DNA from 2 places in the Streptomyces sp. H27-D2 genome. Region 2 is predicted to be linked to the other one. Evidence: riboswitches for the same ligand, from Rfam matches in the RefSeq annotation. Region 2 holds a riboswitch; the other holds the start of a gene.

Region 1 (11,995 bases), on a different contig from region 2:
GCCGCCGGCCGCCATGGAGCAGGCGGAGCCGACCTCGCCCTGGCAGCCGACCTCGGCGCCGGAGATGGAGGCGTTCTCCTTGAAGAGCATGCCGATCGCGCTCGCGGCGAGCAGGAAGCGGACGATGCCTTCCTCGTCCGCGCCCGGCACGAAGTTGATGTAGTAGTGCAGGACGGCGGGGATGATGCCGGCCGCGCCGTTGGTGGGGGCGGTGACGACGCGGCCGCCCGCCGCGTTCTCCTCGTTGACCGCCATCGCGTAGAGCGTGATCCACTCCATCGAGTGGGCCAGCGGGTCGCCCTCGGCGCGCAGTTGGCGGGCCGAGTTGGCGGCGCGGCGGCGGACCTTGAGGCCGCCGGGGAGGATGCCCTCGCGGGACATGCCTCGGGAGACGCACGCCTGCATGACCTGCCAGATCTCCAGCAGCCCGGTGCGGATCTCGTCCTCTGTGCGCCAGGTCTTCTCGTTCTCCAGCATCAGGGCGGCGATGGACAGGCCGGTCTCGCGGGAGAGGCGCAGCAGCTCGTCGCCGGTGCGGAAGGGGTACTTCAGCACGGTGTCGTCGAGCTTGATGCGTTCCTCGCCGACCGCGTCCTCGTCCACCACGAAGCCGCCGCCGACCGAGTAGTAGGTCTTCTCCAGCAGGGGCAGCCCGTCGGCGTCGTACGCGAAGAGGGTCATGCCGTTGGCGTGGTACGGGAGTGAGCGGCGGCGGTGCAGGATCAGCTGGGTCGGCTCGTGGAAGTCGATCTCGTGGGCGTCGCCGATCTCCGCGCCGAGCAGTCGCAGCCGCTTGGTGCTGCGGATGCGCTCGACCTCCTCGTCGGCGTGCTCGACGTCGACGCTGCGCGGGGAGTTTCCCTCCAGGCCGAGCAGTACGGCCTTCGGGGTGCCGTGGCCGTGTCCGGTGGCGCCGAGCGAGCCGAAGAGTTCGGCGCGCACGGAGGTGGTGTGGGCCAGCACACCGTCGTTCTTGAGGCGGCGGGCGAACATCAGCGCCGCGCGCATCGGGCCGACGGTGTGGGAACTGGACGGGCCGATGCCGATCGAGAAGAGGTCGAAGACGGATATGGCCATGGTGGCGGACTCCGGATCATCCCCGCGGTAGCGGGGAATGGGCCGCCGGGCACTCGGTGGGTAGCGAGTCAAGCCGACGGATGCGGGTGGTTTGCCGTATCAGGGCGGATACGTCTCATCGGGGCGGGAACGGTGACGTGTGCGCCGTTCCCGCCCCAGAACCGAGGCTACTTCAACCCGGGGTACAGCGGGTGCTTCGCGGCCAGCGCCGAGACGCGGGCGGCGAGCGCCTTGGAGATCGTCTCGTCGAAGGAGGGCTTCAGCGCCTCGGCGATGACGTCGGCGACCTCGCGGAAGTCGTCGGCGTCGAAGCCGCGGGTGGCCAGCGCAGGGGTGCCGATCCGCAGGCCCGAGGTGACCATCGGGGGCCGCGGGTCGTTCGGGATCGCGTTGCGGTTGACCGTGATGCCGACCTCGTGCAGCCGGTCCTCGGCCTGCTGGCCGTCCAGCTCACAGTTGCGCAGGTCCACCAGGACCAGGTGCACGTCCGTGCCGCCGGAGAGGACGGAGACGCCCGTCTCGGTGGCGTCGGGCAGCATCAGCCGCTCGGCGAGGATCTTGGCGCCTTCCAGCGTGCGCTGCTGGCGCTCCTTGAACTCCTCGGTGGCCGCGACCTTGAAGGAGACCGCCTTGGCCGCGATCACGTGCTCCAGCGGGCCGCCCTGCTGGCCGGGGAAGACCGCGGAGTTGATCTTCTTCGCGAGCTCGGCCTTGGACAGGATCACGCCGCCGCGCGGACCGCCGAGGGTCTTGTGCGTGGTGGTGGTGACGATGTCGGCGTACGGCACCGGGCTGGGGTGCAGTCCCGCGGCGACCAGGCCGGCGAAGTGTGCCATGTCCACCATCAGGTACGCGCCGACCTCGTCGGCGATCCGGCGGAACTCCGCGAAGTCGAGCTGCCGCGGGTAGGCGGACCAGCCCGCGATGATCATCTGCGGGCGGTGCTCCTTGGCGAGGCGCTCGACCTCCTCCATGTCGACGATGTTGGTCTTCTCGTCGACGTGGTAGGCCGCGACCTTGTAGAGCTTGCCGGAGAAGTTGATCTTCATGCCGTGGGTCAGGTGGCCACCGTGGGCCAGCGCCAGGCCGAGGATCGTGTCACCGGGCTTGAGCAGCGCGAACATCGCGGCGGCGTTGGCCGAGGCGCCGGAGTGCGGCTGGACGTTCGCGGCCTCGGCCCCGAAGAGGGCCTTGACGCGGTCGATCGCGATCTGCTCGATGACGTCCACGTGCTCGCAGCCGCCGTAGTAGCGGCGGCCGGGGTAGCCCTCGGCGTACTTGTTGGTGAGAACCGACCCCTGGGCTTCGAGGACGGCGACCGGAGCGAAGTTCTCCGAGGCGATCATCTCAAGGGTGGACTGCTGGCGGACGAGCTCGGCGTCGACGGCGGCGGCGACGTCCGGGTCGAGCTCGTGGAGGGAGGCGTTGAGAAGCGACATCAGGTATTCGTGTCTTCCCGTGAGGTGTGGACCCGTGCGGTGTGTTCAGTTGCCGGTGAAGGCGGTGTACTCGTCGGCGGAGAGCAGATCCGCCGGTTCCTTCTCGACCTTCACCTTGAACAGCCAGCCACCCTCGAAGGGTGCGGAGTTCACCAGCGCCGGGTCGTCGACGACGTCCTGGTTGGTCTCGGTGATCTCGCCGGTGACCGGTGCGTAGAGGTCGCTGACCGACTTGGTCGACTCCAGCTCACCGCAGGTCTCGCCGGCGGTGACGGTGTCGCCCACCTCGGGGAGCTGGACGAAGACGACGTCACCGAGCGCGTCGGCGGCGTGCGAGGTGATGCCCACGGTGGACACGCCCTCTACCGGGGCGGTGAGCCACTCGTGCTCTTTGCTGTAGCGCAGCTGCTGGGGGTTGCTCATGGCGGAATTCTCCCGGATCTGAAGGGGTGCTCGCGCAGCGGGGCGTACGAATGGACGCGAGATCGGCTGGGACGACGGCGGGGCGGCGGACGAACGGCGGCCCGCCGGCGCAGGCCCGGTGGGCGGACCGGCGCTCGGGCGGGTCAGCGCTCGCGCTTGTAGAACGGCAGCGCGACGACGTCGTACGGCTCATGGGTCCCGCGGATGTCGACCGCGACACCCGGCGTCGGGCCGGCCGGGGAAGCCTCGGCGTCGGCTCCGGCGGGGGCCGCCGCGTAGCCGGCGTCCACGTAGGCGATGGCGATCGGCTTGCCGAGGGTGGGGGAGGGGGCGCCCGAGGTGACCTCGCCGATGACGGCGCCGGTCGAGGCGTCCACGACCGCGAATCCGGCGCGCGGCACCCGGCGGCCGGCGGCGATCAGGCCGACCAGCTTGCGCGGCGGCGCGCTCTGCGCCTTGGCGGCGGCCTCGGCGAGCGCCTCGCGCCCGACGAAGCGGCCCTCGTTCGTCGTCTTCTCGAACTTCACGACCCGGCCGAGACCGGCGTCGAAGGGGGTGGTCCGGCTGGTCAGCTCGTGCCCGTAGAGCGGCATGCCCGCCTCCAGGCGCAGCGTGTCCCGGCAGGACAGGCCGCACGGTACGAGACCGACGCCCGCGCCCGCCCCGACAAGCGCCTGCCACAGGGCGACCGCGTCGGAGGGCGCGACGAACAGTTCGAAGCCGTCCTCGCCGGTGTAGCCGGTGCGGGCGATCAGGGCGGGGACGCCCGCGACGGTGCCCGGCAACCCGGCGTAGTACTTGAGGCCGTCCAGGTCGGCGTCGGTCAGGCCCTTGAGGATGCCGGCCGACTCCGGGCCCTGGATGGCGAGCAGCGCGTAGTTCTCGCGGTCGTCGCGGACCTCCGCGTCGAATCCGGCGGCCCGCTCGGTGAGCGCGTCCAGCACCACCTGGGAGTTCGAGGCGTTGGCGACGACCATGAATTCGCTCTCGCCGAGGCGGTAGACGATGAGGTCGTCGAGGATGCCGCCGTCGGCGGCGCAGATCATGGTGTAGCGGGCCCGGCCGACGGCCACCGCCGAGATGTTGCCGACCAGCGCGTAGTCCAGCAGGTCGGCGGCCCGCGGTCCGGTCAGGGTGATCTCGCCCATGTGGGAGAGGTCGAAGAGCCCGGCGCGGGCCCGGACGGCGAGGTGCTCGTCGCGCTCGCTGGCGTAGCGCAGCGGCATGTCCCAGCCGGCGAAGTCGGTCATGGTCGCGCCGAGCGAGCGGTGCAGCGCGTCGAGGGCGGTGCGGCGGGGCGCCGCGGTGTCCTCGGGCGGAGTGGTCTGAGCAGTCATCGGTTGGCTCCCAGGCGTGGATGGCGTGGCGATGTCGGACGGGTCGTCTGCCGCCGGTATGGAGCGACGGCGGAACGACGGGAACGACAAAGCACAGCCTCCCCATCTGTCATCGGAACCTGAGAGGTTCACCGCGGTCCCGGTGAGGGGAGCGGTTTGCACCTTGGGTGGAGCCGCGGGCTGCGGCTCGCTTTTCAGATCTGCCTCGCCCGCGCGGTATCAGGGGCCTGAGAGATTCAAGGGAGGACTTGCTCCTTCGGCGCCCCGGCGTCCGGCGGTGTACTACCGGTTCCGGGGACTCTCCCGCGCGGATTCAAGCGGCCGTTATGGAGTTGGCGTGGACATCATTGCACGCGTGCGCGACGGGTGAACTTCGCGGGCCGAATCTCTTCGGACGGCCGCCGCGCTCCCCCTCGTACGCCCGCCGTACCCCCGCTCCGTGCCCGGCTCACGCCCGCCGTACGAGGGGGACGCCCACTGGTGGCACGGCGTTCACCTTGAACCCCATTACCTTTTCTTGACACTCTTCGGGGACAGCGGCAGTGACCGGACCGGGGAGGACGATCACGGTGCAGAGCCATGGTGCGTACGCGACACAGCAAGGGGTCGCGCACGGCGCGGTCCCGCAACAGCCCGCACGGGCCGGGAGCGGCGGGGTGCCGCGCGCCCGGCGGCTCCGCTATGCCGTGGGGGACCTCGTGGTCGTCTCCGGTCTGCCCGGCAGTGGCAAGAGCACCTTGATCCGGCGGACGGTGCCCGGCCTCGACGACCGGGGCGGCCCGGTGCTGCGGATCGACTCCCAGGACATGCGGGAGCAGTGGGCGCGCAGGCTGCCCGCGTGGCTGCCGTACGCCCTCTACCGGCCGCTGGTCCGGCTCGCCCACTACCGGGGGCTGCGCGACGCGCTGCGCTCGGGCGCGAGCGTGGTGGTGCACGACTGCGGGACGCTCGCCTGGGTCCGCCGCCGGCTGGCCCAGGACGCGCGGCGGCGGGGCCGCGAGCTGCATCTCGTCCTGCTGGACGTGCCGCCCGAGCTCGCCCTCGCCGGGCAGGCCTCGCGCGGCCGTGACGTCTCGGGCTACGCCTTCGCGCGGCACCGCAGGGCGGTCGGGCGGCTGATCGCGGAGGCGGACGCGGGGGTGCTGCCGCGGGGGTGTGCGTCGGCGGTGGTGCTGGGGCGCGCGGAGGTCGACGCGTTGAGCTTGATCGGGTTCGACTAGTGGTTCGACCAGTGGTTTGACCAGTGGTTTGACCAGTGGGGTGAGCGCGATGGCTGACCGGGTCCGCCGGTGGAGGGATGCCCTCGGCGACTGAGGACGGTGCGGCCGAACGACGCGAAACCCTGGGGGCGCCTCCCGGACACCGGTCGGGGGGAGGACCTCAGCCGGTCCTCCCCCAGTCGCGCCTATTCCAGTTGCGAGGTGAGAGGCAGGCCCGTGAGAGGCAGGCCGATGACTTCCGCGAGCTTGCCCAGCCCGTGACCGGCCACGGCGGTCCCCAAACCGGACACTTCGGCCATCGCTTTGGCGAGGTCGGACACCGTGGGCAGCGGAGCGTCGGCGGCCCTCGCCCTGATCAGTGAGTCGGTCTTCGCCCGAAGGGCGGCGCGTACCTTGCGGTCCGCCGGGGACGCGGCGTCCTTGGAGTTCGCGCCCAGTGCCGCGGAGGGGGCCGGCCCGTCCGTCTCGCCACCGCTCCTGGACTGCAGGCTGGGCCCCTGGGCCTTCGCGAGGGCGTAGGCGTCGACGACGGCGTCAGCGGCGTCGTCGAGCCTGGCGGCGTCGGCGGCGGGCAGCCTCCCGCTCGGAGCGCCCGTCAAGGCGCCGAGCAAATCGGTGACCGGCTTGAGCAGAGCGGACAGCGGGCCCAGCGGGTCGCCCTGGCCGGCCGGAAGGGCGGCCGAGGGTGCGGCCGGGACGGTTCCGACGGACCGCGCGGGGTCCTGCTCGGTCACCGCGACTGCCGTTCCGGCGGTTCCGAGGACGAGCGCACCGGCTACGAGCGAGGAGACCAGGACGCCGGTCTTTCGAGTGGGATGCATATCTGGGGGTCCTTTCGGTAGTGCGGACCGGTACAGCGGACATCGCTGCCATCGGGGGGCGGCCCGGAGGCGATTTCCCGCCACTTCCTGCCGTTCCCTGGTTCCACCGTCCGGACCGCCGGGCACACTCCGCAACTGGACGGACACCCAGCGTTTCCGGGTTGGCGTCCGGGGCACCGCCGTGACCTGGACCTTTGTCGTGAATTCCGGCCGAGGGCGAGCCCTGTCGGCGGTGCAGCCGTTAGGGTGCCGGTGCAGGTCGGAACGAGACGGCGGTTGGACGAGATGAACATCCCGGAGCAGCACGAGCACTCCCTGGCGCTGGGCGGAATACCCGGCGGATCCTCGGCGGGACACCCCGTAGGACCCCTGGCGGGACACCCCGCAGGGCCTCCGGCGGGATACCCCGCAGGGCCCCCCGTCGAGCACCCCGGTGGTTTCCCCGCCAATGAGCTGGAGGAGGTGCTCGCCGCCTCGCTCGGCACGCCCGGCGCGGGCGCCCGCATCCTGGAGGTGCTCGGCCGCAGCCACCTCTGGGTGCCGCTGCCCAACGGCGGCGGACCCGGCAGCCCGGATCTGGACCTGCCGACGATGGAGATCCAGGGCGGCGCGTACGTCCCGGTCTTCAGCTCGGAGCAGCAGTTCCGCCAGGTCGTCGGCGTGCGTATGTCGTTCACCGTGGCCCCGGCCCGCGAGTTCGCGCGCGGGCTGCCGCCGCAGGTCGGTCTCGCCGTCAACCCCGACGGAGCGGTCGGCGTGCCGCTGCCGCCCGCCGCCGTCGCCGAGCTGTGCCGGGTGGGCCGCAGTCAGCTGGACGGACCGGCGGGGGGAGGCCGGGTGCGGCTCTTCGAGCCCGACTGGCAGGACGAACCGGTCGATTTCCTGGCCGCCGCCGCACACGAGTTCTCGGCCACCGGCAATGTGCTCTCCGCGCGCCGCGCGCTGGCCAGCGTCGAGGGCGGCGAGCCGGCGCTGTTCGTCGGCGTCGCGCTCTCCCGCTGGGAGCCGTCCGACCGGGAGGCCGCGATGGACGCGCTGGGACGGGCCCTGGGGGCGGTCCCGGTGCGCTGGCCGGTGCAGTTGGTGCTGCTGGACATCGCCAAGGACCGGGTCGGCGACTGGATGCTGGAGTGGGTCCGTCCGTTCTTCGCATGGGACCGCTGAGCGCCTCGGGGCGCCTACGGGCCGCGCCGGGATTGTCCGGTGACTGCCCGGTGAGTACTCCAAGAGGAGCCTCGACGGGCTCGTAAGCTGGTTGGATGGCCGAGACGGGGCGCACGCACGTGCCTTGGAACGGGGGACAGGCCGGATGGCCGGAAGAAGGGGCGGAACCACGTGAGCGCGGGAGGCGGACCAGCGGCAGCGGGCCAGGTCGAGCAGATGCTGCGGCAGGTCACCCCGGGCCGGTTGGACGCCTACGAGGCGCTGCTGCTGGCCCTCACCGGCGATCAGGTGTGGATGCTGCTCTGGCACGGCCAGGCCGGCTCCCCCGACGCCCAGTACGGGAACATGGAGGTCGACGGGCTCGGCTACGCGCCCTGCGTGACCTCCGCGCAGGAGCTGGCCGCGAGTGGCTGGAATCGTGCGCATGAGGTCGTGTCCGGACGGGACATCGCCACCGCGCTCTTCCCCGACCGCTGGGGCCTGTGGCTCAACCCGCACGCCCCCGGCGGCGGCGTCGGCATCCCCTGGCTGGACCTGCGCCGGATCGCCGGCGGTCTCGACCGGCTGCCCGCCGGACCGCTGCGCATCACCGACCCGGCCATCGAACTGCCGCAGTTCTACGCCCAGCTGACCCAGAACGCGCACCGCACGCCCGCCGTCCGGGCGCTGCGCCGGGCCTGGGTGCAGCCCGCCCTCGGCGCACCGTATCTGGCGATTGGTCTGGATCTGTACGACACCGGGCAACAAGCGGTGGATTCGGTCCGGTTGATGATGCAGCAGTCGATCGGCGCGGTGCCGGACGGGCTGCCGGTCTCGACGGTCGCGATGACCGACGACTACGACCCGGTGGCGATGTGGATGCGCGCCAACAGCCGCCCGTTCTTCGACCGGGACGCCTTCGGCGGCGGAGCGGCCGCGCCGGCCCAGTCGTACGGCTACGGATACCCGCGCCCCTACTGACGGGCGCGGACGGGCGCGGACGAGCGCGGACGAGCGCCGACGGGTGCGGACGCGCGCCGGCGAGTACTGACAGGTACTGGCAGGCGCTGACAGGTACGGAGAGGTGTCCCGCACGGCTCGCAACGAGGCCGTTTCGCGATGGATTACCCCGATAAAACCCATGGTCGGAGCCTGTTCAGCGGGCCCGGTGATCCGCTCAGTCGCAGCCGCTGTCCGTATAACGGAAGGCCCGTTCCCGCATCACGGTTGCGCAAACATTCACCGTCAGGGCTGGCGCGTGATCGTGAATGCGTTGAAGACTCCCGCAGCAAGGGTCTTCGCCCTTGTGTACGGGACGTGCCTCGGGTGAACTTCTGCACCGTTCGCACGACTTGCACCCGTGATCCAACTGATCTGAACCAAGCCGCTACAGCGGCGGGCGCGGGCCGACCACCGTCGGCCGAGAGGGGTCAAACGCACCGTGACCGCACCGATCGAGACCACCGGGGCGGAAGCCGAGGCGCAGCCGGAGGCTGTCCTCACCGGGGTCAAACGAAGCCAGATCGAGGGACGCTCCCTCGGCCAGATCGCCTGGATGCGATTCAAGCGTGACAAGGTCGCCGTCGTCGGCGCCGTCGTCGTGCTGCTCCTGGTGCTGATGGCCGTGCTGGCGAAGCCGATCCAGTCGGTGTTCGGGCTCGACCCCAACGCTTTCAACCAGAACCTGATCGACCCCGAACTGCTCGCGCCCAAGGGCGGATGGGGCGGCATGAGCTGGGATCACCCGCTCGGTGTCGACCCGCAGTACGGCCGCGACCTGCTGGCCCGCATCATCGAGGGCTCGTGGGTGTCACTGCTGGTCGCCGCGGGCGCCACGCTGCTCTCCGTCGTCCTGGGCACGATCATGGGCGTCATCGCCGGGTTCTACGGCGGCTGGGTGGACAGCATCATCAGCCGGACCATGGACACCTTCCTGGCCTTTCCGCTGCTGCTGTTCGCGATCTCCATTTCCGCCTCGCTGCAGGACGGGGCGTTCGGCCTGGAGGGTCTGCCGCTGCGGGTCAGCGTGCTGATCTTCGTGATCGGGTTCTTCAACTGGCCCTATATGGGCCGTATCGTCCGGGCCCAGACGCTCAGCCTGCGCGAGCGGGAGTTCGTCGAGGCGTCGCGGAGCCTGGGCGCCCGAGGGCCGTTCATTCTCTTCCGTGAACTGCTGCCCAACCTGGTCGCTCCGATCCTCGTCTACTCGACGCTGCTGATCCCGACCAACATCCTCTTCGAGGCCGCGCTCAGCTTCCTCGGCGTGGGTATCGCGCCGCCGCAGGCGTCGTGGGGCGGCATGCTCACCAGCGCGACCGATCTGTACGAGGTCGACATGCAGTACATGCTCGTGCCGGGCTTGGCGATCTTTGTCACGGTCTTGGCGTTCAACCTGCTGGGCGATGGGCTGAGAGACGCCCTCGACCCCCGCAGCAAGTGATGATGCGTCGATCGAGGGGGCTTTCCTCAGGATGAACACTAGAAAAGCGACAGCTGCGGTGGCGATCACCGTGGCGCTGGCGCTGGGGGCATCCGCGTGCGGTGGCTCGAAGGACAGCGACGGCAAGGGTGGCGGCTCCTCCAAGGCGGATGCCGGTCTCACCTCGCTGGTGAACAAGTCCGATAAGAAGGGGGGGACGGTCACCCTTGAGCACCCGGACGTGCCGGACTCCCTGGACCCGGGCAACACGTACTACGGCTGGGTGCAGAACTTCTCCCGCCTGTACGGTCGTTCGCTGACGAGCTTCGACCCGAAGGCGGGCAAGGACGGCCTCAAGGTCGTCCCCGACCTGGCGGAGAAGCTCGGCGAGGCCAGCGCGGATGCCAAGACGTGGACCTACACCCTGCGCAAGGGCGTGAAGTTCGAGGACGGCACCCCGGTGACGTCCAAGGACGTCAAGTACGCGGTCGAGCGCAGCAACTTCGCGCCCGAGGCGCTGTCGAACGGCCCGACGTATTTCAAGGCGTACCTTGAGGGCGGCGACAAGTACAAGGGTCCGTACAAGAACAAGTCCGAGGACGGCCTCAAGTCCATTGAGACCCCCGACGACCAGACGATCATCTTCAACCTGAAGAAGCCCTTCGCGGACTTCGACTACCTCGCGACCTTCTCGCAGACGGCCCCCGTGCCGGCGAAGGCCGACAAGGGCGCGTCGTACGTGAAGAAGATCGTCTCGTCCGGCCCGTACAAGTTCCAGTCCTACCAGGAGGGCCGCAGCGCCACCCTGGTGCGCAACCCGCAGTGGGACAAGAAGACCGACCCGATCCGCCCGGCGCTGCCGGACAAGATCAACATTCGGTTCAAGGTCAACGCGGTCACGATCGACAACAACCTCCTCGCCGACAACATCACGGCGGCGGCCGAGGGCCTCGGACTGCAGTCGAAGACGCAGCCGAAGGTCATCACCCAGAAGGACGAGCTCGCGCGGACGGACAACCCGTACGCCGGCGCCACGAGTTACATGGCGATGAACCTCAAGGTGAAGCCCTTCGACAACGTCGACTGCCGCAAGGCGGTCCAGTGGGCGGTCGACAAGGCATCGGTCCAGAGCGTGATCGGCGGCGACAAGAAGGGCGACGTCGCCAGCACGCTGCTGCCGCCTTCGGTCAACGGCTACTCCAAGTTCGACCTGTACCAGACCCCGGGCAACAAGGGTGACGTCGCCAAGGCGAAGGCGTCCCTGAAGAAGTGCGGCAAGCCGAACGGCTTCAAGACGACGCTGACCGCGCGCTCGGACCGTCCTGACGAGGTCTCGATGGCGACCGCGATCCAGGAGTCGCTGAAGAAGATCAAGGTCTCCGCGGAGATCAAGACCTTCCCGGCGGGCAAGTACTTCGCCAACTTCGTGGGTGTGCCCAGCTACGTCCACGAGCACAAGATCGGCCTCATGATGATGGCCTGGGGCGCTGACTGGCCGACCGGCTTCGGCTTCCTGGACCAGATCGTCAACGGTTCGGCGATCAAGCCGTCCGGTGGCAACAACCTCATGGAGCTCGACGACAAGAAGATCAACGCGACCCTGACCAAGGGCATCGGCACCACGGACGCCGCCGAGCGCACCAAGATCTGGGGCGAGGTCGACAAGCTGGTCATGGAGAACGCCTCCGCCGTGCCGCTTCTCTACCGCAAGAACTTCCTGTACCGGCCGAAGTCCGCGACGAACGTCACGGTGACCCAGGCGTACCTCGGTATGTACGACTACCTGCTGATCGGCTCCTCCAAGTAGCAGCGGCCCAGCCGCCGATTTCCTCGAAAGGCAGGTGAAGGCACTGGCGTCCGTCGGACCGGGTAACCCCCGGTCCGGCGGGCCCGGCGCCGGACGGCTGTGACTGCGTACATCATCCGACGCGTTTTCGCCGCGGTGCTACTGCTGCTGGTGGTCAGCGCAGTCACCTTCGCGATCTTCTTCCTGGTCCCCCGCCTAGGCGGGCAAACGGTCACACAGTTGGCCACCCAATACGTAGGCAAGGACGCCAACCCGGAGTCCATCGCCGCCATCAAGAAAAACCTCGGCTTCGACCAGCCGCTGTACGCG
Region 2 (11,995 bases):
CCTCATCGGCATCCGCACCCCACTAGGGTCTCGAATGCAGGTACGAAGATCGCACGCGACAGCCCGGGAGAACGGCACCATCCCACAGCGCGCGCTCATCCCTCTTTCTGCCATCGCATAGGAGAGGCACTACCGCCATGGGACGTCACAGCTTGCCCGACGGCTCCGACTCGGACGGCGCAGCGGGCGGGCCCACCGTACGTCGTCGCACCGTGCTCATCTCGACGGCGCTCGTCCTGGTCGTGGCCGCGGGCGCCGTGGTCACCGCGCGGGGCGACCTGCTGCCCTTCGGCGGCGGCTGCGACGGCGAATCGGTGCGGCTGGACGTCGTCGCCTCGCCGGACATCGCGCCCTCCCTGCGAGCCGTGGCCGACCGGGCCCGTACGGAGCGGGTGAAGTCGGACGGCCGGTGTCTGGACGTCAAGGTGACCGCGCGGTCCGGCCACGAGGTGGCGGACTCGCTCAGCCGCCCGACCGCCGAGTCCGACTTCCAGGTGTGGCTGCCCGACTCCAGCCTCTGGGTCGAGCGCGCCGCCGCGTCGAACCAGGGCGTGTCGCTGGACTCCGTCGGGCGCGTCGCGACCTCGCCGCTGGCCTTCGCCGCGGTGCCGGCCGCCGCGAAGAAGCTCGGCTGGCCGAAGAAGACGTACAGCTGGGCGGAGGCGGCCGAGGCCGCGAGCGGGGACAAGGACCTGCGGTTAGGGACCGCGGACCCGGCCAGGAGCGCGACGGGGCTGCTGGCGCTGGCCCGCATCAGCGCCCCCGCCGGCAAGAAGGACGACGCCGCCGAGACCCGCGCCGCCGCCGCGGCCAAGCTGCTCTCCGAGCACACCGCGGACGACGACGACCAGGTCCTCGCCACCCTGCCGCGCGACGACTCGGGCGCCGAGCAGGGCAATCCGCGCCGCAACCAGACGTTGATCCTCTCCGAGCAGGCGGCGCACGCCCACAACACCGGCCAGGACGGCGGCCCCGAGCTGAGCCTCTTCTACCCCGAGGACGGCACCGCGGAGCTGGACTACCCGTACACCGTGGTGAACGACGACGCGCTGACGACCGACCAGACCCGCGCCGCCACCCGCTTCATGACCCTGCTCGGCGACGACGACGGCCGCGCGATCCTCCAGCGGCACGGCTTCCGGCTCAGCGACGGCACCGCCGGCGCGGCGCTGAAGCGGGCAGCGGGCGCGCGGGCGCCGCAGCCCTTCGACGCCGACGTCGCGCAGGCCCCCTCCGCGAAGAAACTGCGGTCGGCGCTCGGGATGTGGACCGTGACCGTCCAGAGCGCCCGGCTGACCACGGTGGTCGACGCCTCCGCGTCGATGGCCGCGCCGGTCCCCGGCCGGGACGGCCGGTCCCGGATGGACGTCACGAAGGCGTCGCTGCTGCGGGCCCTCGCCGAGTTCACCCCGGAGGACGAGATCGGGCTGTGGGAGTTCGCCACCCTGCTCGACGGCTCCCGCGACTACCGGGAGATCGTCCCGACCGGCCGGCTCGGCGAGCAGGCCGCCGACGGCCGCACCCAGCAGCAGAAGCTGACCACCGCCTTCGGCGCCCTCGAACCGGTGCCGGGCGGCGCCACCGGCCTGTTCGACACGACGCTGGCCGCGTACCGGGACGCCCTCGACACCTACGCGAGCGGCAGGTTCAACGCGGTCGTGCTGCTCACCGACGGCGCCAACGAGGACCCGGGCAGCGTCTCCCGCAGCGCGCTGATGAAGGAGCTCAAGAAGCTCGCCGATCCCAAGCGGCCGGTGCCGCTCATCGCCATCGCGGTCGGCCCGGACGCCGACCAGCGGGCGTGCGAGGAGATCGCCGACGCGACCGGCGGCTCGGCGCACCAGGTCGACGACCCGGCCCAGATCCACGCGGTGATCCTCAAGGCCATCATGTCCGCCGGGCAGCGGCGGCCTTAGCCCCGGCGGTCCCGGACCGGGCGGCGGCCTCAGCTGTCCCGGACCGGGCGGCCGTGACGACGGGGGGCCGCACTCCGGCTCCGGGTCCCGTTCCGCTTCCCGTTCCGGTTCGCGCGCCGCCTCCCGGACCCGGAGATCGGACCGGGGCGTCAGACCGGGACATCGGCCGGCCAGGTGTGCACCGGCTCACCCGCCCGCATCAGCTCGCAGTAAGCGCGCGTCATCGCCGCCAACGCGGCTTTACGGCCGAGGCCCGAGGCCCGCGCGCGGTGGTAGGCGGCGGCCTGCCAGGACGCGCCGTTGACCCGCAGCCGGCAGCGCTCCTCGATGACGCCGAGGTAGTGCTCCCGATCGGCCGGCGCGACGCCCCAGGAGTCGAGCCCGGCCGACGCCAGCGGCAGCAGTTCCTCCAGCACCAGCCGGACGGCCGGGATCAGCGCCGGCTCGGCGGAGCGGCCGGACCCCGGCCACCACAGCTCGGCGTCGATGCCGTGCCGGCAGGCCGTGTCGAAGTTCTCCGCCGCGGCCCGGAAGGGCAGCCGGGACCACACCGGCCGGGGCTCCTCGGCCAGCCCCCGTACCAGGCCGTAGTAGAAGGCGGTGTTGGCGATCACGTCGGTGATGGTCGGACCGGCCGGCAGCACCCGGTTCTCGACCCGCAGATGCGGGACGCCGTCCGCGACCGCGTAGACGGGGCGGTTCCAGCGGTAGACGGTGCCGTTGTGCAGAACGAGTTCATGCAGGTCAGGGATACCCCCGTCGTCCAGCACCCGGATCGGGTCCTGGTCGCCGAAGATCGGCAGCAGCGGCGGGAAGTACCGCACGTTCTCCTCGAACAGGTCGTACGCAGAGTCGACCCAACGCTCCCCGAACCAGGTCCGCGGGCGCACCCCCTGCGCCCTGATCTCGGGCGTACGGGTGTCGGTGGACTGCTGGAACAGCGGCGGCCTCGACTCGCACCACACCTCCCGGCCGAACAGGAAGGGCGAGTTCGCACCCATCGCCACCTGCACCGCGGCCACCGCCTGAGCGGCGTTCCAGACCGCCGCGAAGCGCGCCGGCGTCACCTGAAGATGCAACTGGACGGAGGTGCAGGCCGCTTCGGGGGCGATCGACCGGGAAGCGTAGGTCAGCCGCTCGACGCCCTCGATATCGATCTCGAATTCCTCACCGCGGGCCGCGACCATCTGTTCGTTGAGCATCGTGTAACGATCGGCGGTGGAAAGGTTCGCCGAGACCAGGTCCCCGGTCGCGAGCGTCGGAAGAATGCCGATCATGACGATGCGGGCTTCCACTTCGCGCGCCTTGCGGTCGGCGTACCCGATGCCGGTACGGAGCTCCTCCGCGAGCTGGTCCAGAACCCTGCCGCGCAATCGGTGCGGCACGATATTCACTTCAAGATTGAACTGCCCGAGTTCTGTTTGAAAATCCCGGCTCGCAATGCGCTCCAGAACCTCGGAGTTCATCATCCGGGGCGCCCCGTCGGCCCCGGCGAGATTCAACTCCAGCTCCAGACCCATCAGATTCTTCGGCCGGTCGAACCGCTTCTCCTCAAACAGCCGCTCCAGCGCCAGCAGGCACTGCCGGAGCCTCGCCCGGTACCGCCGCGGGTCCGACAGGTCGAACCCGCCGGCCATGACCTTCTCCCCCACAGAATCCTCCCTGCTCGCGGACCGTGCATCGATGATGCCCAGGCATTGTGATCGATAACTCCCCTCAACAGTCCCCTGCGCACTATCCTCTCCACAAGACCCACAGGGAACCGCCGGGCACATTCCGTCGGCATGGCAGGGAGTCACGGTCCCCGACGGAAACCTCGTGAAAAAGACCGACGAGATCCGGCCGACCGCGCCTGCGACAGAATGCAAGGTCACACTTCGAGTGCCCGGCACAGAAAGGACTAAACCGCGCATCGAGAAGTCCGAATTCGGCCTTGCCGGAAATACGCGCGGCAGCTAGCCGAAACACTCTGCGAACACGTGTCGTATAAACTCCGCGAACGAGGCAGAGAGTTGGCGCCCAAGCATGGGTTCTTCGGCCCCCTCCGGCCCCGCAGCTGACAGCGCCGTCCGCACCTGCCCAGCTTCACCGTGTCTCCAAAACGAGAGGCCACCCACCATGCCGCTGTATGTCCCCCCGGCCCCCCAGCCCGCCTTGCGCAGCGTCCTCGCGGCTCTCGGATCCCCCACCGCCGTCCGTGAGGCCCGCACCCCCGCGCTCCGCTCCATCCAAGGGCCGTTGACCCCCGAACACCCCCTGTCCGTGCACGTCCTGGACCGCATCACCTCCCACGACGGACCGCCACGCACCCGCCTGACCGGCTGGCGCTTCCTGATCCGCGGCGGCGAGCGGTCGGTGGCGGCGGCGGACACCCGGCTCACCCCCGACGGCTGGGCCTTCTCGCACTTCTTCGAAGGCCCCTACATAGCGTCGACCGAACGCGCCCTGCGGCACGCCGAATCGATGCCGACCGCATATCAGCCCCGGCTGCTGTCCGTTCCGGAGCTCTACATGCTCACCCTGTGGCTGCACGGCGACACCACAGCCGACACAGCAGACGCTTCGGACGGCATGCCCGCCCCCTCCGACCTGCTGGTTCCGTTGTCCCCCGCGCCCCCGGGGATCTTCGCCCACCGGCCGCACCGCGTCTGCGACCTGCTTCCGGTGCTGACCCACCGGCTCACACCCGCACCACTGTTGGGATCGCCCGCCTGACGAACTGGTCGTACTGTGGCGTAGCGCCCCGTGTCCCTCACCGGCCGCGGGGCGCCGCGTTGTCCTCACCCGGCCGGCCCAGTCCGCTCCGGAGGGTCAACCACCCGAAGGAACCGTCGTGTTGCGGGCAACCGCCCGCACGAGTGACGCGTCCTCATCCAACGAGGACCGCTGCTGCGAAATACCTGCGGAATGACGTCCGTGGGGCAACACTGGGATCGACCGACTGATACGGGGGGCGGCGATGAAGAACACATCGAGCCGCAGGACACTCACCACCACCACGCAGCGAAAGAAACCATCAATGTGCCAGCACCAGCCACCGTGCCCGACAGCCGACTCCGCCGACCGGGAGGCCGCGCACCTCATGGCGCACTTCCCGGAGCAGGGCTGGAGCCTGCTGTGCAACGGAGTTCTGCTCTTCGAGGACACCGGTGAGCTGCTGCCCGACGGGCAGATCATCGCGCCGCACAGGCCGCTGGGCACCGAGCACGTGATGACGGCCGCTTGACCGGCCGGCGTCACGACTCCTGGTCCGGCAACGACAACGACACGGAATTCGACACCGGAAACGACCGGGGCCGGCCCGGCGGAATCGCCGAACCGGCCCCGACTCATGTCCCGGGGGACCGCTGTCAGTTGTCGTATTCGTCCAGCGGCGGGCACGAGCAGACCAGGTTGCGGTCGCCGTACGCACCGTCCACCCGCCGCACCGGCGGCCAGTACTTGTCCGCGGCCGAGACTCCGGCCGGGAAGACCGCTTCGTCCCGCGTGTAGGGGTGCGCCCAGTCGCCGCCCAGCGCCGCGGCCGTGTGCGGCGCGTTGCACAGCGGGTTGTCGTCGACGGGCCAGTCGCCCGCGGCGACCTGCTCGATCTCGCCGCGGATCGCGATCATCGCGTCACAGAAACGATCCAGCTCGGCGAGGTCCTCGCTCTCGGTCGGCTCGATCATCAGCGTGCCGGCCACCGGGAACGACATCGTCGGCGCGTGGAAGCCGTAGTCGATCAGGCGCTTGGCGACATCGTCGATGCTCACGCCGGTCGCCTTGGTCAGCGGCCGCAGGTCCACGATGCACTCGTGCGCGACCAGACCGTTCGGGCCCGTGTAGAGCACCGGGAAGTGCGGCTCCAGCCGCTTGGCGATGTAGTTCGCGCCGAGCACCGCGACCTGGGTCGCGCGCCGCAGCCCCTCGCCGCCCATCAGGCGTACGTACGCCCAGGAGATCGGCAGGATGCCGGCCGATCCCCAGGGGGCGGACGAGATCGGGCCGACGCCGGTGGCCGGGCCCGCCTCGGGCTGCATCGGGTGGTTCGGCAGGTACGGCGCGAGGTGCGCGCGCACCCCGACCGGGCCCACGCCGGGACCGCCGCCGCCGTGCGGGATGCAGAAGGTCTTGTGCAGGTTGAGGTGCGAGACGTCGGAGCCGAACTTGCCCGGCCGGGCGAGGCCGACGAGCGCGTTGAGGTTCGCGCCGTCCACGTACACCTGGCCGCCCGCGTCGTGCACGGCCGCGCAGATGTCGGTGATGTGCTCCTCGAACACGCCGTGCGTGGACGGGTAGGTGACCATGAGGACGGCCAGCTCGGCGCGGTGCTGCTCGATCTTCGCGTTCAGGTCCTCGACGTCGACGTCGCCGTCCTCGCGGGTCTTGACGACGACGACCTTCATACCGGCCATCACGGCGCTCGCGGCGTTGGTGCCGTGCGCGGAGGAGGGGATGAGGCAGACGGTGCGCTGCGCGTCGCCGTTGGCGCGGTGGTACGCGCGTACGGCGAGCAGCCCGGCCAGTTCGCCCTGCGAGCCGGCGTTCGGCTGCAGCGAGACCTTGTCGTAGCCGGTCACCTCGGCGAGCCGGTCCTCCAGCTCGCGGATGAGCGTCAGATAGCCCGCGGCCTGCTCGACCGGCGCGAAGGGGTGCAGCGCGCCGAACTCCGGCCAGGTGACCGGCTCCATCTCGGTCGTCGCGTTGAGCTTCATCGTGCAGGAGCCGAGCGGGATCATGCCGCGGTCCAGCGCGTAGTCGCGGTCCGCCAGCCGGCGCAGGTAGCGCAGCATCGAGGTCTCGGAGCGGTACTGGTGGAAGACCGGGTGGCTCAGGTAGTCGTCGGTGCGCAGCAGAGCCTCGGGGAGTACCTCGCCTACGGTCGCGTCCAGCGCTTCGACGTCGCCCTCGACCCCGAAGGCCGCCCAGACCGTCGCCAGCTCCTCGCGTCCGGTGGTCTCGTCGCACGCCATGCCCACCAGGTCGGCGTCCACCAGCCGCAGGTTGACCCCCGCCTCGCGGGCGGCCGAGACGACCTCGACGGCCCGGCCGGGCACCCGCGCGGTGACGGTGTCGAAGTACGCGCTGTGCACGACCTCGACGCCGCCGGCCCGCAGGCCGCCGGCGAGCAGCGCGGCGTAGCGGTGGGTGCGGCGGGCGATGCCCGCCAGGCCGTCCGGGCCGTGGTAGACCGCGTACATCCCGGCCATGACCGCGAGCAGCACCTGAGCGGTGCAGATGTTGCTGGTCGCCTTCTCCCGGCGGATGTGCTGTTCACGGGTCTGCAGCGCCAGTCGGTACGCCTTGTTGCCGTCGGCGTCGACGGAGACGCCGACGAGCCGGCCCGGCAGGCTGCGGGCGAACTTCTCCCGTACGGCCATGAAGCCGGCGTGCGGGCCGCCGAAGCCCATCGGCACCCCGAACCGCTGGCTGCTGCCGACCGCGATGTCCGCGCCGAGGTCACCCGGGGAGGTCAGCAGGGTGAGCGCGAGCAGGTCGGCGGCGACGGTGACCACCGCGCCGAGCTCATGCGCCCGCTCGATCACCGGGCGCGGGTCGCGCACCTGTCCTGAGGCGCCCGGGTACTGGAGCAGCACGCCGAAGACGCCGCGCTCGGCGGCTTCGGCCGGGATGCCGTCGGTGAGGTCGGCGACGATGACCTCGACCCCGGCCGGCTCGGCGCGGGTCCGGATCACCGCGATCGTCTGCGGCAGGCAGTCGGCGTCGACCAGGAAGGCGCCGTTCTTGACCTTGCCCATCCGGCGCGAGAGGGCCATCGCCTCGGCCGCCGCGGTGCCCTCGTCGAGCAGCGAGGCGCCGGAGGTGGGCAGCCCGCTCAGCTCGGCGACGACGGTCTGGAAGTTGAGCAGCGCCTCCAGCCGGCCCTGCGAGATCTCCGGCTGGTACGGCGTGTACGCGGTGTACCAGGACGGGTTCTCCATCACGTTGCGCAGGATCACCGGCGGCGTGAAGGTCCCGTGGTAGCCGAGGCCGATCATCGAATGCAGCACCTGGTTGCGGTCCGCGAGCCCCTTCAGCTCGGCGAGCACATCAGCCTCGCTACGGGCCTCGGGGAGCTGCAGCACCTCGGCGCTCTTGATCACGTCAGGCACCGCGGCGGCGGTGAGTTCGTCGAGCGAGCCGTACCCGACGTGCGCGAGCATCTTCGCCTGCGCCTGCTGGTCGGGCCCTATGTGGCGCCGTTCGAACGGCGTGCCTCGCTCCAGCTCGGAGAGGGGAATGCGGTTGACGGTCATCAGCGAAGGCCTCCTGGTCGATACGACCTGCGAGGGGCACCACGGCGCGGCTCCCCGAACGGCCCTCCCCCTCTGTCATCTCAACCTGAGAGTTTCACCGGACCGCGAGCGGTCCGGCTTTCACCGTCGGTGAGGGAGGGTTACGGCAGTCGCCTGTCCGTGGCCCGCCCTGCTTTCCAGAGTGACCTCGCCCGCGCGGTACGTTTGCCTGAGAGATTCCGGGGAGGATTTGCTCCTTCGGCGCCTCCGGCGTTGCCGCCGGATGGCTCTCCCGCGTGGGGTCTGCAGCCGTTGGCCAGCGTACCAGCGCCCCTCTCGCCGCTTCCCTCGAGTGGCCGGACCAGCAGAAGTGCACTTTCGTAGTCCTCATCGTGTTGTTGCGACCCGTTGGAGGAACCGTGCAGACCGATATCGATCCGCGGACCCTGATCGGCCGCAAGGCCTTCGATCGCAACGGCAGCAAGATCGGCACCGTGGACGAGGTGTACCTGGACGACGCGACCGGCGAGCCGGAGTGGGCCGCCGTCCGCACCGGCATCTTCAGCCGGGACGCTTTCGTGCCCCTGGAGCCCAGCCGGATCGTCGACGACACGCTGCGCGTCCCGTTCGACCGGGCCCTGATCAAGGACGCGCCGGACTTCGGGGTGGGCCGGCACCTCTCCCCCGAGCAGGAGCTGCAGCTCTACCACCACTACGGGCTGGACGTCTCGGCCCCCGGCCACGAGACCCCGCCCACCCGTCCGGCCCGGCCCACCCGGCCCGACCAGAACTTCGGACGGATCGCGGGGGAGGACGGGTAGCGGCGGGTGCTCTTCGGGTCGTCGGACCCGGTCAACCACTGCGGTCACCGCAACCAGTGGTCGCCCCCTCCGGTACGGGAACCAGCGGCAGCGGCTCCCCCGCCACCAGCTCCGGATCGTCCAGCGCGAAGGTCCGTACCCGGCCCGGCGCGGAGCCGGGCTGTTCGAAGCGCACGGTGACCCGCCCCACGCCGCTGCCCTGCACCCAGCCGGGACCGAACTCCTCGTGCCGCACATCCCGGCCCGGCGGCCAGCGCCGCGCCGGCTCTGGCTCGGCCGCCGCGCCGGCGTCGCCCGTACCTCCGGCCGCTGCGGCTCCCGCGGCCTCCCCCTGCCGCGGCCCGCCCGGCTCCGCCGCCGCGTCCGCCGCCGCCAGCTCCGCGGCCAGTTCCAAGGCCGCCGACTCACTGGCGGCGAGTTCAGTGGCCGCCTGCGCGAAGAGGTCCTCCTGGGTGTAGTCCGCGAGCCCGGTCACCCCCACCCCCAGCAGCCGTACACCGCCCGTGGTGTCGACGCCGGCGAGCAGCCGCCCGGCGGCCTCCCGCACCACCTCGGGGTCGTCCGTGGGCCCGCGCAGGGTCTCTGAGCGGGTCAGGGTCGAGAAGTCGTAGCGCCGCACCTTGAGCACCACCGTGCGCCCCGAGCGCCCCGCTGCGCGCAGCCGCTGCACGCAGCGGTCGGCCAGCCGCACGACCTCGGCGCGCACTCGTGTCCGGTCGGTGAGGTCGACGTCGAAGGTGTCCTCGACCGACACCGACTTGGTGTCCCGGTCGGCGACGACGGGCCGGTCGTCGCGCCCCATCGCCATCCGGTGCAGCCCCGCGCCGTGCGCCTTGCCCAGCAGCCGTACGAGCTCCGCCTCGCCGGCCTCGGCCGTATCGGCCACCGTGCCGATCCCGGCCCGGCGCAGGGTCTGTGCGGTGGTCGGTCCGACGCCGGGCAGCGTCCGCACCGGCATCGGGCCGAGGAGCGCCAGCTCCGTACCGGGTTCGATGACGACGAGCCCGTCCGGTTTGGCCTGCTCGGAGGCGATCTTCGCGAGCAGCTTGGCCCCGGCGAGGCCCACCGAGCCGGTGAGCCCGGTGGCGGCCAGGATGTCCCGCCGCAGGCACTCGCCCACTTCCCGGACGGCTGCCGAGGAGGTCTCCACGCCGCCCGCTTCCAGGTCGACGAACGCCTCGTCCAGGCTGAGCGGCTCGACCAGCGGGGACAGCGCCCCGAGCAGGCCCATGACCGTGTCGCTGATCTGGCGGTAGACGCCCATCCGGGGGACGAGGTAAGCGGCGTTCGGGCACAGCCGGCGGGCCTGCGCCATCGCCATCGCCGAATGCACACCGAAACGGCGCGCTTCATAGGAGGCGGTGGAGACCACCCCGCGCGGGCCGACGCCCCCGACCACCACCGGCTTGCCGCGCAGACTCGGCTTCGCAGCCTGTTCCGCGGCGGCGAAGAACGCGTCCATGTCCAGATGCAGGATGGTCGGAGCGGCTCTCACACTCACCGATGCTGCCGTACGGCACTGACAATCGCCCCGTGCCGGGTCCCCGCCGGGCCCGCGTGGGTCAGCCGGCGCGGTTGCGCCGCCGGGCCAGCTCGTCCGCGGGGTTCTGGCCGATGAGCGTCTCGCCGGTGTCCACACGCTCGCCGTGCAGTTGCGAGAGCGCGCCCTCCACGTCCCGCCAGACGACGCCCACGGCGATCCCGAAGACGCCCTGGCCGCCTTGCAGCAGGTCGACGACCTCGTTGGGCGAGGAGCACTCGTAGACGGTGGCGCCGTCGCTCATCAAGGTCATCTGGGTCAGGTCGGCCAGCCCGCGGGACCGCAGGTGCTGGACGGCGGTCCGGATGTTCTGCAGCGACACACCGGTGTCCAGCAGCCGCTTCACGATCTTGAGGACCACGACATCGCGGAAGCCGTACAGCCGCTGGCTGCCCGAGCCATATGCCGGGCGCACGCTGGGCCCGACCAGACCGGTGCGGGCCCAGTAGTCGAGCTGCCGGTAGGTGATGCCCGCGGCCGCGCACGCGGTGGGGCCCCGGTAGCCGATCTCCTCGGACACCCGCTGATGCGGCGCCGTGGCCGCTGCCACCTGCCCGGGAGCATGGTTGACCGCGTTCCCCGTTCGTACATGGGCCCCGCCCGCCGCCGTACCGTCGCCGGTGCTGCTCACGCCGACCTCCGTCCTTCAGATCCCGGATCAACACCAGAGAGAACGCCTGTCGCCGCAAGTGCACAAGCGCACGCGGCACATGCCTCCCGGGACCTGTGCTCTCGACGGTATGCAGTCACTCGGGGTGCGTCAACGATCGCCACACTCGGCACGCCGAGTGATAATCACCCTGAGGTGGGTTTCAGGTGACCTTCTTCAGGGAACCGCTACTCGAATGCCCTGACGGAACCTCGCTGCCGGCGCCGTTGAAGGCCCGACACGCGAAGCCGCCGCTACCGCCGACTCAGTGATCCCTGACTGAGTGATCACTGGCTGTTGGTGTCGAAGTCCTCCGGCGAGATCTGGTCGAGGAACTCGCGGAATTTCTCCACCTCGTCCTCCTGCTCGTCCGGGATGGCGATGCCCGCGTCGTCCAGCACGCCGTCACTGCCATAGATCGGCGTCCCGGTGCGCAGCGCCAGCGCTATGGCATCCGAGGGGCGGGCACTGACTTCGACCCCACTGGCGAAGACCAACTCCGCATAGAAGACGCCCTCCCGCAGATCCGTGATCCGGACCTCGGTGAGCTGTTGTCCGACCGCCTCCAGCACGTCCTTGAACAGGTCGTGCGTCAGCGGACGGGCAGGGGCCATACCCTGCTGGGCAAATGCGATTGCGGTCGCCTCTCCTGGACCGATCCAGATGGGAAGGTACCGGTCGCCTCCCGCTTCACGTAGGAGCACGATCGGCTGGTTGGAGGGCATTTCCACCCGGACACCCACGACGTCGAGCTCGTTCACACAGCAACCCTAGGACGTGCCCGGCCGGTTTGGGTAGTCGGGCACCCCGGAGGTCAGTGCGAATGCGTGCTGAGAGCGGACTGAACGAGTGCG

Evidence for each region. A riboswitch is a leader RNA that binds a small molecule or an ion and turns the genes downstream of it on or off. The one in region 2 is predicted to bind glycine.
Region 1: it holds a riboswitch for glycine, as region 2 does, so the genes downstream of both, gcvT (glycine cleavage system aminomethyltransferase GcvT) here and gcvP (aminomethyl-transferring glycine dehydrogenase) in region 2, are expected to answer to the same signal.

Annotation. Positions count from the first base shown of each region.
Region 1 is NZ_JAYMZR010000013.1:50,895-62,889, reverse strand. It holds gene QMK28_RS08140 (L-serine ammonia-lyase) at 1-1,077, opposite strand, end outside; gene glyA (serine hydroxymethyltransferase) at 1,245-2,516, opposite strand; gene gcvH (glycine cleavage system protein GcvH) at 2,562-2,939, opposite strand; gene gcvT (glycine cleavage system aminomethyltransferase GcvT) at 3,083-4,276, opposite strand; glycine riboswitch at 4,481-4,592, opposite strand; gene QMK28_RS08120 (AAA family ATPase) at 4,840-5,496, shown strand; gene QMK28_RS08115 (hypothetical protein) at 5,682-6,317, opposite strand; gene QMK28_RS08110 (enhanced serine sensitivity protein SseB) at 6,603-7,481, shown strand; gene QMK28_RS08105 (enhanced serine sensitivity protein SseB C-terminal domain-containing protein) at 7,698-8,441, shown strand; gene QMK28_RS08100 (ABC transporter permease) at 8,902-9,900, shown strand; gene QMK28_RS08095 (ABC transporter substrate-binding protein) at 9,932-11,686, shown strand; gene QMK28_RS08090 (ABC transporter permease) at 11,786-11,995, shown strand, end outside.
Region 2 is NZ_JAYMZR010000090.1:10,187-22,181, forward strand. It holds gene QMK28_RS27150 (substrate-binding domain-containing protein) at 138-1,916, shown strand; gene QMK28_RS27155 (glutamate--cysteine ligase) at 2,066-3,568, opposite strand; gene QMK28_RS27160 (hypothetical protein) at 4,035-4,631, shown strand; gene QMK28_RS27165 (DUF5999 family protein) at 4,936-5,142, shown strand; gene gcvP (aminomethyl-transferring glycine dehydrogenase) at 5,267-8,152, opposite strand; glycine riboswitch at 8,215-8,338, opposite strand; glycine riboswitch at 8,339-8,436, opposite strand; gene QMK28_RS27175 (PRC-barrel domain-containing protein) at 8,551-8,952, shown strand; gene QMK28_RS27180 (DNA polymerase IV) at 8,984-10,447, opposite strand; gene QMK28_RS27185 (MerR family transcriptional regulator) at 10,515-11,123, opposite strand; gene QMK28_RS27190 (bifunctional nuclease family protein) at 11,429-11,902, opposite strand; gene ftsR (transcriptional regulator FtsR) at 11,956-11,995, opposite strand, start outside.